4 regions of the Shewanella sp. QJM3NY_23 genome follow, and region 4 is predicted to be linked to each of the others. Evidence: predicted binding sites of a transcription regulator. Region 4 holds the regulator's gene; each other region holds the start of a gene.
What was found. The regulator LexA, encoded in region 4, represses DNA repair genes until DNA is damaged. The targets are predictions, from matches to a motif close to TACTGTATNNNNATACAGTA.
Positions count from the first base shown of each region.

Region 1: the regulator LexA is predicted to act here: its motif matches at 1,579-1,598, upstream of recG (ATP-dependent DNA helicase RecG).
Region 2: the regulator LexA is predicted to act here: its motif matches at 2,771-2,790, upstream of recA (recombinase RecA).
Region 3: the regulator LexA is predicted to act here: its motif matches at 2,368-2,387, upstream of dinB (DNA polymerase IV).

Region 1 covers NZ_CM149657.1:3,657,987-3,662,183, reverse strand. Annotated here, with positions in the region: gene recG (ATP-dependent DNA helicase RecG) at 1-1,527, opposite strand, end outside; gene AC0VXX_RS16160 (calcium/sodium antiporter) at 1,799-2,731, opposite strand; gene AC0VXX_RS16155 (AMP-binding protein) at 2,907-4,197, opposite strand, start outside.
Region 2 covers NZ_CM149657.1:1,094,019-1,098,215, reverse strand. Annotated here, with positions in the region: gene alaS (alanine--tRNA ligase) at 1-742, opposite strand, end outside; gene recX (recombination regulator RecX) at 1,139-1,588, opposite strand; gene recA (recombinase RecA) at 1,602-2,663, opposite strand; gene mutS (DNA mismatch repair protein MutS) at 2,997-4,197, shown strand, end outside.
Region 3 covers NZ_CM149657.1:2,893,211-2,897,407, reverse strand. Annotated here, with positions in the region: gene AC0VXX_RS12840 (FAD:protein FMN transferase) at 1-543, shown strand, start outside; gene nqrM ((Na+)-NQR maturation NqrM) at 650-871, shown strand; gene bfr (bacterioferritin) at 1,187-1,660, shown strand; gene bfr (bacterioferritin) at 1,670-2,137, shown strand; gene dinB (DNA polymerase IV) at 2,413-3,492, shown strand.
Region 4 covers NZ_CM149657.1:106,210-110,406, forward strand. Annotated here, with positions in the region: gene ctaD (cytochrome c oxidase subunit I) at 1-276, opposite strand, end outside; partial or broken gene coxB (cytochrome c oxidase subunit II) at 295-1,407, opposite strand; gene AC0VXX_RS00495 (cell division inhibitor SulA) at 1,808-2,317, opposite strand; gene lexA (transcriptional repressor LexA) at 2,314-2,931, opposite strand; gene yrfG (GMP/IMP nucleotidase) at 3,281-3,952, opposite strand; gene nudE (ADP compounds hydrolase NudE) at 4,049-4,197, shown strand, end outside.

The DNA of each region.
Region 1 (4,197 bases), 530 kb from region 4:
GAGTTCCTCTGCGGTGTCTTCTGCCGCTTGGCACTCTAATACTTCCGATTCTTCAATCAGGGTACAGACCCAATATGCTTGGCGATTATGTTGCAGAGCGGCTTGGCGGACTCGCTCAATCACCTCTGCTCGTCTGCTATCGGATACCGCCACCGTGGTTACGGGAGTTCTGCCGGGCGGTAGTTCGTCAATAATAGAGGTGTCTAAATCGGCGTAGGCGGTCATGGCTAATGTGCGCGGGATAGGCGTGGCGGTCATGATTAATTGGTGTGGATGAAAGCCCTGACTGATCCCCTTTTCACGTAGTCCCAGTCGCTGGTGTACGCCGAACCTGTGCTGCTCATCAATAATGATCAGGGCTAGGTTATTAAATTCGACCTTGTCTTGAAAAATCGCGTGGGTACCAATAACGATATGGGCTTCACCACTTTTTATCATGTCCAGAGACTGGCCGCGCGCCTTACCTTTAAGCTTGCCCGCTAGCCAACCCACGGTTAATCCCAGTGGCTCAAACCAAGCGGCAAAGTTATTGGCATGTTGCTCTGCCAGTAGTTCGGTGGGCGCCATCATGGCGACCTGATAACCGCTCTCAATCGCTTGTAGCGCCGCCAATGCGGCGACTAAGGTTTTGCCTGATCCCACATCGCCTTGCACTAAGCGCATCATAGGATGTTGCTGGCGTAAATCACTCTTGATCTCTGCCACCACACGTTGCTGGGCTCCAGTTGGGCTAAAGGGTAAGGCGGTTAAAAACGGATTGACCAGTTGGCCGCTACCTGTGAGCGATACGGCCGCGTCGCGATTACTGCGTTGCCTTAGCTGTAACATACTCAAATTGTGGGCCAGTAGTTCTTCTTGGATCAAGCGCTGCTGCGCCGGATGAGAGCCTTGTTCGAGTGTAAAAGGGTCGGTGCCTGTGGGTGGCCGATGCAGTAATTTGAGCGCCTCTATGAGCGACATCTGATTAGGTCGCAGCGCTGGCGGTAATAACTCGGCCAATGCGCCACTGTCGAGCAATGCCAACGCTTGGTCGGTCAATTTTATCCAGCTGGCTTGCTTTAGCCCTTCGGTAGTGGGGTAGATAGGGGTGAGTGTTTCACTGAGCCCTGCATCGCTGGGGCCATGTATGACCTTATATTCTGGATGGATGATCTCTACCGAATGTTTAGCGCGGCGCACTTCGCCATAGGCGCGAATAGTCGCTCCATTTTCTAAACCGTTGCGCTGGGCGACTGAAAAATTAAAGAAACGTAAGGTCATCATGCCGCTGTCATCGCGTACGGTGCAGGTGAGCATACGTTTGCGGCCTTGAATAATTTGCGATGACTGAATCACGGCTTCTATGGTGCCATAGCTACCGGGATAAAGCGCAGCAATGGGATAAATCTGGGTGCGGTCTTCATAGCGCAGTGGCAGGTGAAATAGGAGATCTTGGACTGTTTTTATGCCGAGCTTATCTAGCCGCTGCGCCATTTTAATCGCAACGCCCTTTAGCTCTGTAACAGCCATAAGATCGAGTCTATCCACGCTTTATACCCATTTGATTCATTGAGTCATTTAAACAACTATTGGCTCAATCACTGTAAATATATACATATATTATCAGAGTTTACTCTGAACGCAATCTTAGTCAAATTGACGTGCTGTGGGCTGCGACAGTCCGAGGGAAAAAGCACATGTGCGTGGTGAAGCGTGAGAGGGGTGAGGCAAATACAAATAGACCTAGGACTCTTGCCTAGGTCTATTTGTTGAGCTATTGGGTTTGGTGGCCTTGTTTAAGGCTGCTTCATTAGCGGTGTTATCCCATAGCGCTATTAATGAGATAACCCATATAGGCAAGGTAAGCCACTAGCAGTAAGGCCCCCTCGCGGCGCCCAATGCGTAAGCCTGTCCACGCCACAGGCAGTAAGATCAGCGCCAGCGCCAGCATCACACTCATATCGATAATTTGTAACCCACCCGAGGTAATAGGATGCACAAGTGCAGTAATACCTAAAATACCCAATATATTAAAAAGGTTAGAGCCAACAACATTACCGATGGCGATATCGCTTTCGCCTTTACGGGCCGCCACGACCGATGTCACCAGTTCAGGCATGCTGGTGCCGATCGCGACTATGGTCAGGCCGATAATTAACTCGCTAACCCCAAATTGCTGTGCCAGTGTCACCGCACCATCGACAAACAGCATACCACCGCCAACCAGCATGCTGATACCCACGGCGATGAGTAGAGCCGCTAACAAGGGATGTACCGAACTTGAGCCTGGAATATCGTCGGCTCCTTCCCCTTTGCTGCTGATATAGCTAAAGCCTAAATAGGCCACTAGCAATGCTGTGAGCAGTGCACCATCGAGCAGGCTGACATCGCCATCGTTAATCAAGCCCCAAAACAGTAGACTGGCGCCGATCATGATGGGGATATCCCGTTTGATCATTTGCGTCTGTACTTGTATTGGCCGAATAAGGGCGGTGATGCCTAAGATCAAACCAATATTGGCAATGTTAGACCCGATGACATTACCGATTGCGATACCTGGGTTGCCAGCTAATGCAGATTTAAGGCTTACAGCCAGTTCAGGTGCACTAGTACCGAATGCAACAATAGTTAATCCTATGATTAAAGGTGCAATTCCTAACTTTAATGCCACCGAGCTAGCACCGCGTACCAAGGCTTCTGCCCCCGCGGTCAGGATAATAAAACCACCGATAATGGCTAATAAAGTCAACATGGTTACCTCCAATAAACGTTAGGCGGCAAGGATAGGCTTTCGCACTCGGAAGGCAACTAAAATTTCGCACTACCAAGATTAAATTTTATTTAAGATAAGCGGTTAAATTAATAGTAAAAAAGCACGTCTTAGACGTGCTTTTAGCTGTTACACCGATTAATTTATGCCTAAGGGCTTAAAGTTCATCTTCCCAGCGGATTTTACCGCCGCGCAGCCCATCGACTTTGGCACTAAAGCGCTCTTCAAGTACGTGGCGTTTAATCTTGAGTGTCGGCGTGAGGACATCGTTGTCGATATCCCAAGGCTCACTGACGACCACTATGGCATCGACAGTTTCGTGAGACTCTAGATGCGGATTAACGCTGTCGAGTGTCGCCTTGAGTGAAGCGCGGATCTCTTCTTTAGGTTGTAGCGCAGCACCCTCTGAGAGTTGCACCAAGGCGATAGGGTGCGGTAAGCCCGAGCCTATGATGCAGATGAGCTCAACGTGAGGATCTTGTGCCAATTTACGTTCAATTGGCACTGGAGCCACATATTTGCCTTTAGAGGTTTTGAAGTTGTCTTTAACTCGTCCTGTGATGGTCACATAACCCTCATCATCGATAGCGCATAAGTCTCCCGTGTGGAAATAGCCTTCGGCATCGAAACTGCTGGCGCTGGTTTCGGGTTGTTTATAATAACCAGTCATTAGGCCTGGGCTTTTAACTAACAGCTCACCATTGTCAGCTTGCTTTATGCTGCAGCCTTCTACGGCGCGGCCAACGGTGCCAATTTTACTCACATTGAAAGGGTGGTTAATGATGGAGTAAGCGCTGTTTTCTGTCATGCCCCAGGCTTCGCAAATATCTAGGCCAATCTTGTGGTACCAAGTGATCAGCGAGGGGGGAATAGGCGCTGAGCCGGATCCCAGTAGATGACAGTGTTCAAGCCCTAATCCTTGGCGGATTTTACGCTTAACAATACTGCTGATGATAGGCACTTTTAGTAAGAAATTCAGTTTGGTATAGCCAATTTTATCGATAATATTTTTCTGAAATAGGCTCCAAAGCCTTGGCACAGAGAAAAACACCGTCGGTCTGGCACGTTTAACATCGTCGACAAAACTGTCGAGACTTTCAACGAAGGCCACACTACTGCCGGAATAGAATGAGGAGCCTTCCATCGCCACGCGTTCAGTAATGTGCGCCAGTGGCAGATATGATAGTAGCCTATCTTCTACATCGGTTTTTAGATCGCGCACCACGGCTTTACAGGTCCATTCAAAACTGGCGAATGTTTGTATCGCCCCTTTAGGCTTACCGGTAGAGCCCGAAGTGTAGATGATGGTCATTATTTTATCTGAGGTGATAACCGGTGCGTCAATCAAAGGCTGGCCCAATTTGAGCAAATTGTCCCAGTGATATTGGGCTGGCATGGTGTCATAGGGCATCGCCATACGCAGGATATCGCCGCCGACGCCAGCTTCT
Region 2 (4,197 bases), 990 kb from region 4:
CTTGCATAATGGCAGCAATACGCTCAATGCCCATACCAGTATCTACCGAAGGCTTAGGCAGTGGCTCCATGGTACCGTCAGCTTGACGGTTGTACTGCATAAATACGATGTTCCAAATTTCAATGAAGCGGTCACCGTCTTCTTCTGGCGTGCCAGGACGGCCACCCCAGATATGCTCGCCATGATCATAGAAAATTTCAGAACAAGGACCACAAGGACCGGTATCGCCCATTTGCCAGAAGTTATCTGAAGCGTAAGCAGCGCCTTTGTTATCACCGATACGAATAATGTTTTCAGCCGCAACACCAATCTTTTTGTTCCAGATCTCGAAGGCTTCATCATCGGTTTCATAAATCGTGACGCACAGACGTTCTTTGGGCAGCTTTAACTCTTCCGTTAGAAAGGTCCAAGCGAAAGTGATTGCTTCTTGCTTAAAGTAATCGCCGAAGCTGAAGTTACCAAGCATTTCAAAGAAGGTATGGTGACGCGCGGTATAACCTACGTTATCCAAATCGTTGTGCTTGCCACCGGCACGTACACAGCGTTGTGAGGTTGTCGCCCTGGTGTAATCGCGCTTGTCTTCACCAAGAAAGACATCTTTAAACTGGTTCATACCTGCGTTGGTGAACAACAAGGTCGGATCATTGCCAGGTACCAGTGAACTGCTGTCCACTACCTGGTGACTATTTCTGCGGAAGAACTCCAAGAAAGCACTTCTCAGCGCTGCAGTGGTTTGATACATGAAATCATCCTGAATTAGGTTACATTCGCGGTGAAAATCGAAACTTCACCGACACTCGAGTTAGCCCTGCATTATAAGCAGTCTATTAGTGAACAACCAGTGGTTTAACGGAGGAAGTGATATAAACGAACAAAAAGAAAGGCACAAAACGGTAATAACAAGCAAGCATGATTATTAAAGCAAGCAGGGGTGAGTCGCTTAACATTAGGAGAATGTAAGCCATTTAACCTGCTGTCGGGACGCCGAATGTCATGGCGTAATTTAATTATAACGATGCTGCGTCTTCGGGCTAAAGGAGGCGACGGGTTTAAGCGACTTACAAGATTCAGATACGTTATGGCAATAGATACCTTAGAGAATGAATACCTTAAAAGCATTCGTTATCTCAATAGGTGATCAGGTATCGGGGTCAACCTCTAGCGCATAGGCTATTTGGTCGAAGCTATAACCCTGCCCCATTAAATAACGTACACGTTTAGCACGATCTTTTTGATCGCTAATGGGTCCGCTATTAGAAAACTTTTTATTGGCTTTTGATTTTGCTAGCTCAAACCAGTCACAATCACTATTGTTTAGTGCCCTTTCAATCACCTCTTTCGATAACCCTTTTTGTGCCATCGATTGACGAATGCGATTTTGGCCATGGCCCTTGCTAATATGAGAACGCAGTAATAAGGCAGCAAAGCGGTCATCATCTAAAAAACCATTGTCGATGCAACGATCGAGCACAGGCTCAATTTCGCCTAACTCAAAGCCTTTTTGTAGCAGTTTAGTTTTGATTTGATGGCGTGAATAGTCGCGGCGGGCAAGGAGCCCAACCGCGATATGCATAGCAGAAGCTGTCATAACAAGTTAATACTTAAAACACTTCACCTGTTTCTAAGTCGATATTTTCATCGCTAACGGCAGGCTCAGCAGCCACTTTTGAGCCACCAAGCAGCATGGCACGCAGTGCGGTATCAATCTCTTTGGCTATTTCTGGGTTTTCTGTTAGGTATTTACCTGCGTTTGCACGGCCTTGACCAATCTTGTCACCTTTATAGCTGTACCAAGCACCGGCTTTCTCAATCAGTTTATGCGCCACACCTAGGTCTACTAACTCACCTGTACGGTTAATGCCTTCGCCATAAAGGATTTGGAATTCAGCTTGCTTAAACGGCGCAGCAATTTTGTTTTTAACCACTTTAACGCGAGTTTCGTTACCTATAACTTCATCACGATCTTTAATCGCACCAGTACGGCGAATATCAAGACGAACCGAGGCATAAAACTTCAGTGCGTTACCACCTGTTGTGGTTTCTGGGTTACCAAACATCACACCAATTTTCATACGGATTTGGTTAATGAAGATAAGTAGCGTGTTAGATTGCTTAAGGTTACCGGCAAGCTTACGCATTGCTTGGCTCATCATACGCGCCGCTAAGCCCATGTGTGAGTCACCGATCTCACCTTCAATTTCAGCCTTAGGGGTTAACGCTGCCACCGAGTCGACAATGATCACATCAACCGCGCCGCTGCGAGTCAAGGCGTCACAAATCTCTAACGCTTGCTCACCCGTATCAGGCTGAGAACATAATAGGTTATCAATATCGACACCTAGCTTTTGCGCATAAATCGGGTCAAGTGCGTGCTCGGCATCGATAAAGGCACACACTTTGCCATCACGCTGCGCTGCCGCAATCACTTCAAGGGTCAATGTGGTTTTACCTGATGACTCAGGGCCATAAATTTCAACGATACGGCCTAGGGGTAAACCACCTGCACCGAGTGCAATATCTAATGATAGAGAGCCTGTAGAGATAGTCTCAACATCCATAGAGCGGTTTTCACCTAACTTCATGATGGATCCTTTACCAAATTGTTTTTCAATTTGACCTAGAACCGCGTTAAGGGCTTTCTCTTTATTTGCATCTATCTTCATGGTGCTTTCCTCTCTATCACAGGCGTTGCGCTGTGGTAAATCCGTTAGGATAAAGCATAGCGCTTACAACGAGCTGTGCTTTATGTGTCTCAATATGCTGACTAGTATACTGTACAATCATACAGTATCAAGTGCTGTTGATGATTATTTTTTACTAAATTTAAAACAGCCACTTAGCCTAAGGGTGAGCTCAGTTGAGTTTAAATAATACAATTTTTGCTGGATAAATACGCCCGTTAAAGTGAAATTATTGCTAATATTGGCGCCAATCATACGCTAGCAACCCAAGGGTTGTTATGCTGAGCTTTTTTTGCAGGATACCTTGGTTACTTCATGAACGCAGTTGATATTCAAAACCTCGAGAAACACACCCCAATGATGCGTCAATATCTGACGCTAAAAGCCGAAGCACCTGATATGTTACTGTTTTATCGTATGGGTGACTTTTATGAGTTGTTCTATGATGATGCCAAGTTAGCCTCTGAGCTGCTGGGGATCTCATTAACCGCTCGCGGTAAGAGTGGCGGAGACCCTATCCCTATGGCGGGTATTCCTTATCATGCGGTCGAAGGCTACCTAGCAAAATTGGTGCAATTACGTGTGTCGGTGGCCATTTGTGAACAAGTGGGCGACCCGGCTACGTCCAAAGGCCCAGTTGAACGCAAAGTGGTGCGTATCGTCACGCCTGGCACCTTAACCGATGAAGCCTTATTACAAGAGCGGCAAGATAATTTATTGGCAGCCGTATATCATGGCAAAGTCGGCTTCGGTTATGCCACGCTAGATGTCTCCTCAGGACGTTTTGTTGTCACTGAACTTCCCAGCAGAGAAGCGTTAGAAGCTGAATTACAGCGCACTAATCCTGCCGAACTGTTGCACAGTGAAGATTTTAGTGAGATGGGCCTTATTGCCAGTTTTAATGGCAAACGTCGGCGCCCAGAGTGGGAATTTGACTACGACACTAGCTATCAATTATTACTGGCACAATTTGGCACCAAAGATCTTTATGGCTTTGGGTTAGGTGACGTTAGGCTCTCGCTTCAAGCCGCGGGCTGTCTGATGCAGTATGTTAAAGACACCCAGCGCACCGCCTTACCCCATATCAATTCGATTGTTCGCTTTAATCAGTGTGACAGTATTATTCTCGATGCGGCGACACGCCGTAATCTCGAGTTGACTAAAAACCTGCAAGGTGGCTTCGATAACACCTTAGCCGCTATCCTCGACAACACGGCAACCCCAATGGGAAGCCGTATGTTGCAGCGCTGGATACACGAGCCACTGCGCAACCATCACACTATTCGCGCCCGTCATGATGCGGTCGAAGAACTACTCAGCTCTGGCGACGTTGAAACTTTACACGAGCAATTAAAAGCCTTGGGAGACATTGAGCGTATCACCGCCCGTTTAGCCCTACGCAGTGCTCGTCCTCGCGACTTTGCTCGCTTACGTCAATCGTTATCCTTGTTGCCTGCAATCAAACAACTATTAGCTAATTGCCATAGTCAACATTTGACTAACCTTGCGATAATGC
Region 3 (4,197 bases), 1.3 Mb from region 4:
GGGTTAAAGCTGCGTAAAGACAACCCAGATTTATATGTCGATTTATCTTCCATTGCTAAAGGCTTTGGAGTTGATAAGGTGGCTCACCTTTTGGCTAAATATCAGCCTAAAGGTTATTTGGTGGAGATTGGCGGAGAAGTCAGCCTATATGGCACTAAAGCCGATGGCAGTCCATGGCGTATAGCGATCGAGCAGCCCGATATTGATGAACGTCAAGTTCAGCAGGTGATAACACCCGGCAATATGGCGATGGCAACCTCAGGTGATTATCGTAATTACTACGAAGAAGACGGTCAACGCTTTACCCATATTATTGACCCTAGAACCGGTTATCCGGTGAATCATCGCCTCGCTTCTGTCACTGTGCTGCATAAGCAAAGTATGATAGCCGACGGCTACGCGACCGCTATGATGGTGATGGGCACTGAAGACTCATTAGCCTTGGCCCAAGAGCACCATCTTGCCATCATGCTAATAGAAAAACAGCCTGACGGTTTCAAGGTCTATTATAGTGATGCGTTTAAGCCCTTCGTTGGCTTGTGATATAATACAGACGCTGTCATGCATCTAGAGGTGTTTGGCAGAGTCACCCAATTGATTTTTGACGCATATTGCCTGCAGTGTAGGTGGTAAGCATTTGGAGTATATGATGGGCAATTTTTTAGCGGCGTTTGTGGTATTACTGCTTTTTTTCGTATTAATGTCGATAGGTTATATCGTCAAGCAAAAAGTAGTTGCGGGTAGCTGTGGTGGATTAGGTGCCTTAGGCATCGATAAAGCGTGCGATTGCGATGATCCGTGCGACAAGCGTAAAGCTAAAATGGCTGAAGAAGAGCGCAGCAACAAATTTAATCAAGACCGCATCATATAATCCCTTAATTTTATGTCACAAAGGCACCGATATCGGTGCCTTTTTTATTGTCCTCTCAATGTCGCATTCCCAGCGTATCACCGTTTGTTACTATCACTTTAGGCTATACTGTTATCCCATCACGGCCAAGGATCCCTTGGTGAATCTTGCTAAGCCCCCTCACAACATTGTATTCATTGGCGTGATCCAGTAGCTTGAGAGTGGTATTACAGATTATTGCCCTGCAGTGTAAGAGCATGAGGCTCATCGACACTGTCAGCGTTAGTAACGTGGTCAGATACTCACTATTTCTCATAGAACATAAGGATAATTGCTATGAAAGGTCATCCGAATGTCATTCGGCATCTCAATAAGATTTTGACATTTGAGCTCACCGCCATTAACCAATACTTTTTACATGCGCGTATGTATAAAAATTGGGGTTTAGAAGAGCTCAACGAAAAATGTTATAAAAAGTCGATACAGGACATGAAACATGCCGACAAGTTAATTGAGCGGGTATTGTTTCTCGAAGGGCTGCCTAACCTGCAGCAACTTGAAAAACTGCATATTGGCGAAAATCCACAAGAGATGCTGCAATGCGATAAAACCATGCTCGAAGCACAATTGAGTGAACTACGTAACGTGATAAGTCTCTGTGAGTCTGAGCAAGATTATGTCAGCCGTGAAATCCTAGAAGATCTACTCGAAGATGAAGAGGCCTATCTTGATTGGATTGAAGCGCAGCAAGACTTGATAAAGATGACAGGGATTCAGAACTATTTACAAGCGCAGATAGAGTCAGAGTAGGAGTTTAGGATGAAAGGTAATCAAGACGTTATTAATACACTTAATCAATTGCTTACTGGCGAATTGTCGGCGATGGATCAATATTTTGTACACGGGCTGATGTACGACGATTGGGGCTTAACTGAGCTACATGAGCGCATTTCCCATGAGTCAGACGATGAGCGTGAACATGCCAAAAAGTTGGTCGAGCGCATACTGTTTCTCGAGGGCACACCCGATGTAGCCAGCCGCGAAGCACTGCACATAGGTAAAGATCCGCAAGAGATGCTACAAAATGATCTTAACTATGAGTATCAAGTTGCCGATAACCTGCGTAAAGCCATCGCCTTATGTGAAGCCCACAAAGATTATGTCTCACGCGAATTGCTCGAGGTATTACTTGAGGAAACCGAGTCAGATCACATGTATTGGTTAGAGAAACAACTGGGTCTCATCGATAAAATTGGGCTGCAAAATTACCTGCAGTCTAAGATGTAAGGTTATAAGCTGTGGGCTGCAACTAAGGTAGTGCAAGTCGCGGTTATTTGAATTGCTCCAAGTTCACTTTGGTTGTTCTAATCATGGCGGATAAAAGTAGCCGATAGCTAAAACGTTAGATCTAAGCCACAGCATAATGCTGTGGTTTTTTGTTTACGCTTAAGGCGGTAGGGCCTTTAAGCCTACTGCTGTGGCAGGTTTAGGTGAGTTGGCATGGATAAGTGTTTGTGCACTGTTTAAATATACAGTATTCTTGCGGGTGGAGGTAATGCCCATTGAGAAAGATTATTCATGTGGACATGGACTGCTTTTATGCGGCAGTTGAAATGCGAGATTTTCCCGAGTTAAGAGACAAGCCGATAGCCGTGGGCGGGCGCAGCGATCGCCGCGGGGTGATCAGTACCTGTAATTATCAGGCTCGGCAATTTGGTGTACGCTCGGCTATGGCCTCAGCCTATGCCTTAAAGTTGTGTCCCGATTTAATTTTGGTGCCGGGTCGAATGGATGTGTATAAAGCGGTCTCCACTCAGATCCGCAGCGTCTTTAATCGCTATACCGAATTAGTCGAACCCTTATCGCTCGATGAAGCCTACCTCGATGTCACCGATTGCGATGCCCATAAAGGCTCTGCGACCTTAATTGCAGAAGCGATTAGGCAAGAGATATTTGACCTTACAGGTCTCACTGCATCGGCTGGGATAGCCCCAGTTAAGTTTTTAGCCAAAATTGCCTCCGATCTCAATAAACCCAATGGCCAATATGTGATCACCCCGGATGCCATAACCGAATTTGTTAAAACCTTACCCCTGATAAAGATCCCCGGAGTGGGAAAAGTCACTGCCGCCAAGTTAGCGCAGATGGGATTGAACACCTGTTTGGATGTGCAGCAGTGTTCTAAAACGGCGTTAATCGAGCGTTTCGGTAAGTTTGGTGGTGTCTTAGTCGAGCGAGCACAAGGGATCGATAATCGCAGTATTTCGCCTCATCGGGAACGAAAGTCGGTGGGAGTCGAAACTACGCTGGCCAAGGATATCTATACCTTGGAGCAGTGTGAATCGGTTATGCCGCAACTTATCCAAGAGTTAGGGGCACGCATTAGTCGCAGCGCGTCGGCGCGACGTATTCATAAGCAAGTGGTTAAACTTAAATTTGATGATTTTAAACAGACCACGATAGAGCATCGCAGCGATCAGGTGTCGGTTAAATTGTTTTATGACCTGTTATCGCAAGCGTTAGCACGCCAAGAGGGACGCGGCATCCGCTTGCTCGGTGTGTCGGTAGGGTTAGAGAGTGCTGCTGTCATCAGTGACAGTGAAGATGAATTTAATGCTGCACAGATGGATCTCGGGTTTTAGGGTTAGCCTTCAAATGAAGGTTTGTCATTTTTTCGTTTGGTTTAGTTGGTATTGGTTTAGAGTATTTGAAGGCGTACCTTCACTGTGGTCAATCGCCTGTCCGGCGGGTGCAGTGCATGGATGCGCAAATGTCGTGATCACATGGATGTGACAGAACGACCTTATGTGTAAACACTTCTGCTACACGGTGAGCTTGGCGACAGCCATATACTCGTGAACGAGAGACAAGGATGTCGAACTGGCTTTTAGATAGGGATATCGTTGTGAGCCATCCGTGGAGGCTCGACGATGGTATCCCTGCCATCAACGTCCGCAGCTGTATCTACACAGGGCTATTTCATCTCTTCGATTTGACTGCATTTGGTGTGAGTGGCGAGTAGAAAGCTAACTCAGTTTTGCCCCAAAGTGTGGTGGCCTTGAAGTGAAGGTATGGCATTTTTTTAAGTTTACTTGAGCAGCGTTATGCTGAATTTTCATTTATTGATGTGCTATGAAAACGCACCTTAATGGCAATTAATAGCCTGCCGCAGGCGTTATGTGCAAGCGCTCTTTTGGCTCGCTGTGAATATATCCCTATACGCTCCACGGCGGCATCCATGCCGCCAAGGGCCAAAACCGCGCCTACACCTATCTCTAACGCTTCTTCGATTGGACTTCATTTGATACGAATAATGAGTAAAAAGCTAACGTGCTTTTGCCCCAAAG
Region 4 (4,197 bases):
CACCATGATCAAGCCATGTACAGTGGTCATTTGATTAAAAAAGTTGGGCTCGACTAATTGTAATCCAGGCTGAAACAGTTCGGCTCGGATCACCATGGCCATGGCACCGCCAGTAAGAAACATAATAAAGCTGAACCACAGGTATAAGGTGCCGATATCTTTATGATTAGTGGTAAATAGCCAACGCTTTATGCCGGTTGGGTGAGCTTCGTGGTGTTCGTTAGACTCTTCAATATGAGCGGCATCCATATTGGCTTCGCGCGTTGTTGTATTCATCATGCCTCCCTATTGACCATGTTGACTAACGTCAGCGGCTTGGACGGTATCACCGACATCATTGCCCCAAGCGTTACGCTCATATGTCACCACAGCCGCTATCTCCTGTGGTGTTAGCTGTCCAGCGAAGGCTTGCATTGCAGTGCCCGCCTTACCATTAACAACAATATCGATATGTGCTGTGACTGGGCCGGTGGCAATGGCGCTGGCTTTTAATCCGGGGAACACCCCTGGAAGTCCCATGCCATTTGGCTGGTGGCAGGCGGCGCAGCGTGCCATGTATATCTGCTCACCTTGGGTCATCAGTTCATCCATAGATAAGGTTTGCGATAATGAGGCTTCGGTCGCGGCGGCGGCGATTGTGGCTTGGTTTTTTTGCTCATCGATCCAGATATCAAAATCGGCTTCAGACAACACTTCAACCACTATGGGCATAAAGCCGTGATCCTTACCGCACAGTTCTGCACATTGGCCGCGGTAAGTGCCGGGTTTATCCACGCGGGTCCAAGCTTCATTGATGAAACCGGGGTTAGCATCTTTTTTTACCGCAAAGGCTGGCACCCACCAAGAATGGATCACATCATCTGAGGTCATCAAGAAACGCACTTTTTTATTAATGGGAAGTACTAGGGGTCTGTCGACTTCTAATAGATAGTTTTCGCCCTTCGTTTCACTGCCTTCAATTTGTGCTCTAGGGGTAGCAAGCAAGCTGTAGTATTCGATATCGTGATCAAAATAACTGTAATGCCATTTCCACTGTGAACCCGTTACCTTGATGGTGATATCTGCATCGCTAGGATCCTCCATGGCGATAAGAGTCTTAGTGGCGGGGATAGCCATCACGATCAAGATAACAAAAGGGACGATAGTCCAAGCTATTTCGACTTTAGTGCTTTCATGAAAATTGGCTGCCACTGCGCCTTTTGAGCGACGATGGTTAATGATGGAGTAGATCATTACCCCAAACACTATGATGCCGATGGCGCAACAGATATAGAGAATGGTCATATGGAGGCCAAAAACCTTACCACTGATCTCTGTTACCCCTGGTGTCATATTAAGGGGCATATCCGCTGCGAATATGGGCGGGGCTAGTAGTAACCCCAGCAAGCTATACCACAGATGCTTCACTAGACTTCTCCTCTGTCAATTGCGAAGGCAACTACAAAGAAAAGTCACACAGTATGTCTCGGCTCCATGCAAACTTTTCAGTTCCCAAAAAAGCAACGATGACTTCATAGTGCGCTGGTGGTATTGATGTTGTTATTGCTGGTGGTCACCACATTTGCACTTACGGCTGACTATATCAGGCTAATTTCAGCTTAACTGGACTTTGCTAGAGATGTTCACTCGCAAGCCAATGAAGCCGACTACTAAATTGTTCGGATATAACAAATAATCGTTGATATCTATTACTAACTTAATCGCTGTTTAAATATTGATCAAGATCACTTTTTTTTATTTTGTTAAAAAAAACAGCGACAAAAAAGCCCCTCGCGGGGCTTAAGTATGGAAAGTTTGAGCAGTAATGCTAGTGCAGTGAGCCAAATAATGATGCTTGGTGGTAGCCCGGATCTTGCTCTGCTAGGGCAGTTACTGGTAGGTGACTATTGGCTTCTTCAATCACAACACCCAGAGCCTGAGTACTTTTGGCGACCAATTGTAAGCGGCGGTAATCGCGTGCATCGAGTGCTTGGGTCCAACTGATCACCGCACTGGACGTACCACTAGTAAGCGCTTTTTCCATCGCCCATAGCGCTTCAACTTCATCTTTGGTGTGCACTAATAAGATTCTATCCATGCGAACACCGGCATCGGCGAGCATCTGTTTATAGCCAATATTCGGTGGGCTAATCAGTACTACCCACTGGCCTTGTTGGCTTAATCTTGCTAATTGCGGTGTTAGCGCTTGCAACTCATGCTTACCTTGGGTGCGACTCGATAATGTCGCAATGGTACAGTGCTGAGTTGGCTTGTGTTGCTTATTCATATCGACCCAAAGGCCGGGATGCCGCGGGGCATTACCCATTAGATTATTCATTGCCAATCTCCGTTGCGGATAACACCTACGGCAAGCCCTTCGATGCTAAGGCTTTGGGTAGATAGGTCGACGACTATCGGTGAATATTCTTCATTTTCGGCGTGAAGATATACAGTATTACCTTTCTTTTCAAAGCGCTTTACTGTGACATCATCTTCGACGCGAGCTACGACAACCTGCCCATTACTGGCTTGCTCCACCTTATGTACCGCAAGTAGATCGCCTTCGAGAATACCAATATTTTTCATGCTATCGCCGCGGACTCTTAAGAGAAAATCAGCGCTTGGGCGAAACATCGCTGGGTCAACTTTGTAGTGTTGCTCAACATGTTCTTGGGCCAAAATGGGTTCACCGGCAGCGACTTGTCCAATCAGTGGTAAGCCAAGATCTTCGCTATCATCTTCTTGAGTTAGCTTAATACCTCGCGAGGTCCCAGGCATTATTTCGATGCAGCCTTTTTTGGCTAAGGCTTTTAAATGCTCTTCGGCCGCATTGGCGCTTTTAAAGCCTAGGCGACGAGCAATTTCAGCTCGGGTAGGCGGCATGCCTGTATCGGCAATATTGCGTTTAATTAATTCTAATATTTCAGCTTGTCTAGGGGTTAATGGTCTCATTACAGATCCTGTCTTTCCATACAGTAACTGTCAGTATATACAGTATTTAAAGTAGCGCAAGGATTAAGCATATTTTTGTCGGCAATGTGGTGGGATTTGCTTAAAACTGGAAAAGAAGGTCGCAGATTTATTTTTATTGCAACCTGACTTTTTAATTTAAATCAATGTTATGAATTTGATTTTACGGAAAGGATTCATTGGGTGTCGCTGAGTGGCGCGATTGCTCTCTTATCTGTTGAGGTGATCTCTCTGCCAAGTTCGGGCGGTGAAACAAATAAGCAGTCAATAGGGTTTGGTTACACCACGCGCCTGCATTTATCCTTATCTTGTGTCATTAAGCGTGGAGCTATTATGGCTTGCTGGCGATAAGGTCATCTAACAGGTGATGGTAATCATGGATTGCGGGAAAGTCGGTAAATATTTTATGGGGCTTTTTACTATCAGGATTGCTTATGCCAAGCAAATACCCAACTCCAGCTTGTTTGGCGGCATGTAAGATAGCTTCGCTGTCATCGATAAATAAACACCGACTGGGTTGCAATTGATATTGGTTAAATAAGCTAGACCAAAATTGAGGGTGCTCTTTAGCAAAACCCGTTTCATGGCTGGAGATCATATGGTCTAACCCTTGCGCTAGCTCTGTGTGTTCTAGTTTGAGTGCTAGGCTATGAGGGTGGGCATTGGTCACTAATATTCTGGTTTTATGCTTTTTAGCCAATGTGTGCAGAAATGGCATGCTGTCTTGGCGTAACTGTATCCTGTCGGCCAATGTGCGTTGCAGCTGCACAATATCCAGTTGCAGTTGTTGCTGCCAGTAGTCGAGGCAATACCAATCCAAGGTGCCAACCACTTGATCGTAGGCTTGTTCTACCAAGACATTAGCTTCATTTAGAGAGATGTTTCTGCTGTGACTTAAGGTTTGCGGCACTAGCTTGAGCCAAAAATGGCTATCAAAGTGCAAATCTAGCAGTGTGCCATCCATATCAAGCAGTACAGTATCGATTTTATCCCAAGGAAACATAAGGTCAGTAAAAAAATTCTATCGTGAGAGTTGTGGATTAGGCCCATCATAGTAAGATTGAACTGTGATGCAAACGTCATTTTATCAGGGACATTCATGTCGGACCAAAAGCCACAGATATTACATACACAAGTTGTTGCCCAGAGTCGGTTATTTCAAATTGAGCAAGTACACCTGAAATTTTCTAATCAGGTCGAGCGCCAGTATGAGCGTATGAAAGGCAGTAATCGTGGCGCCGTAATGGT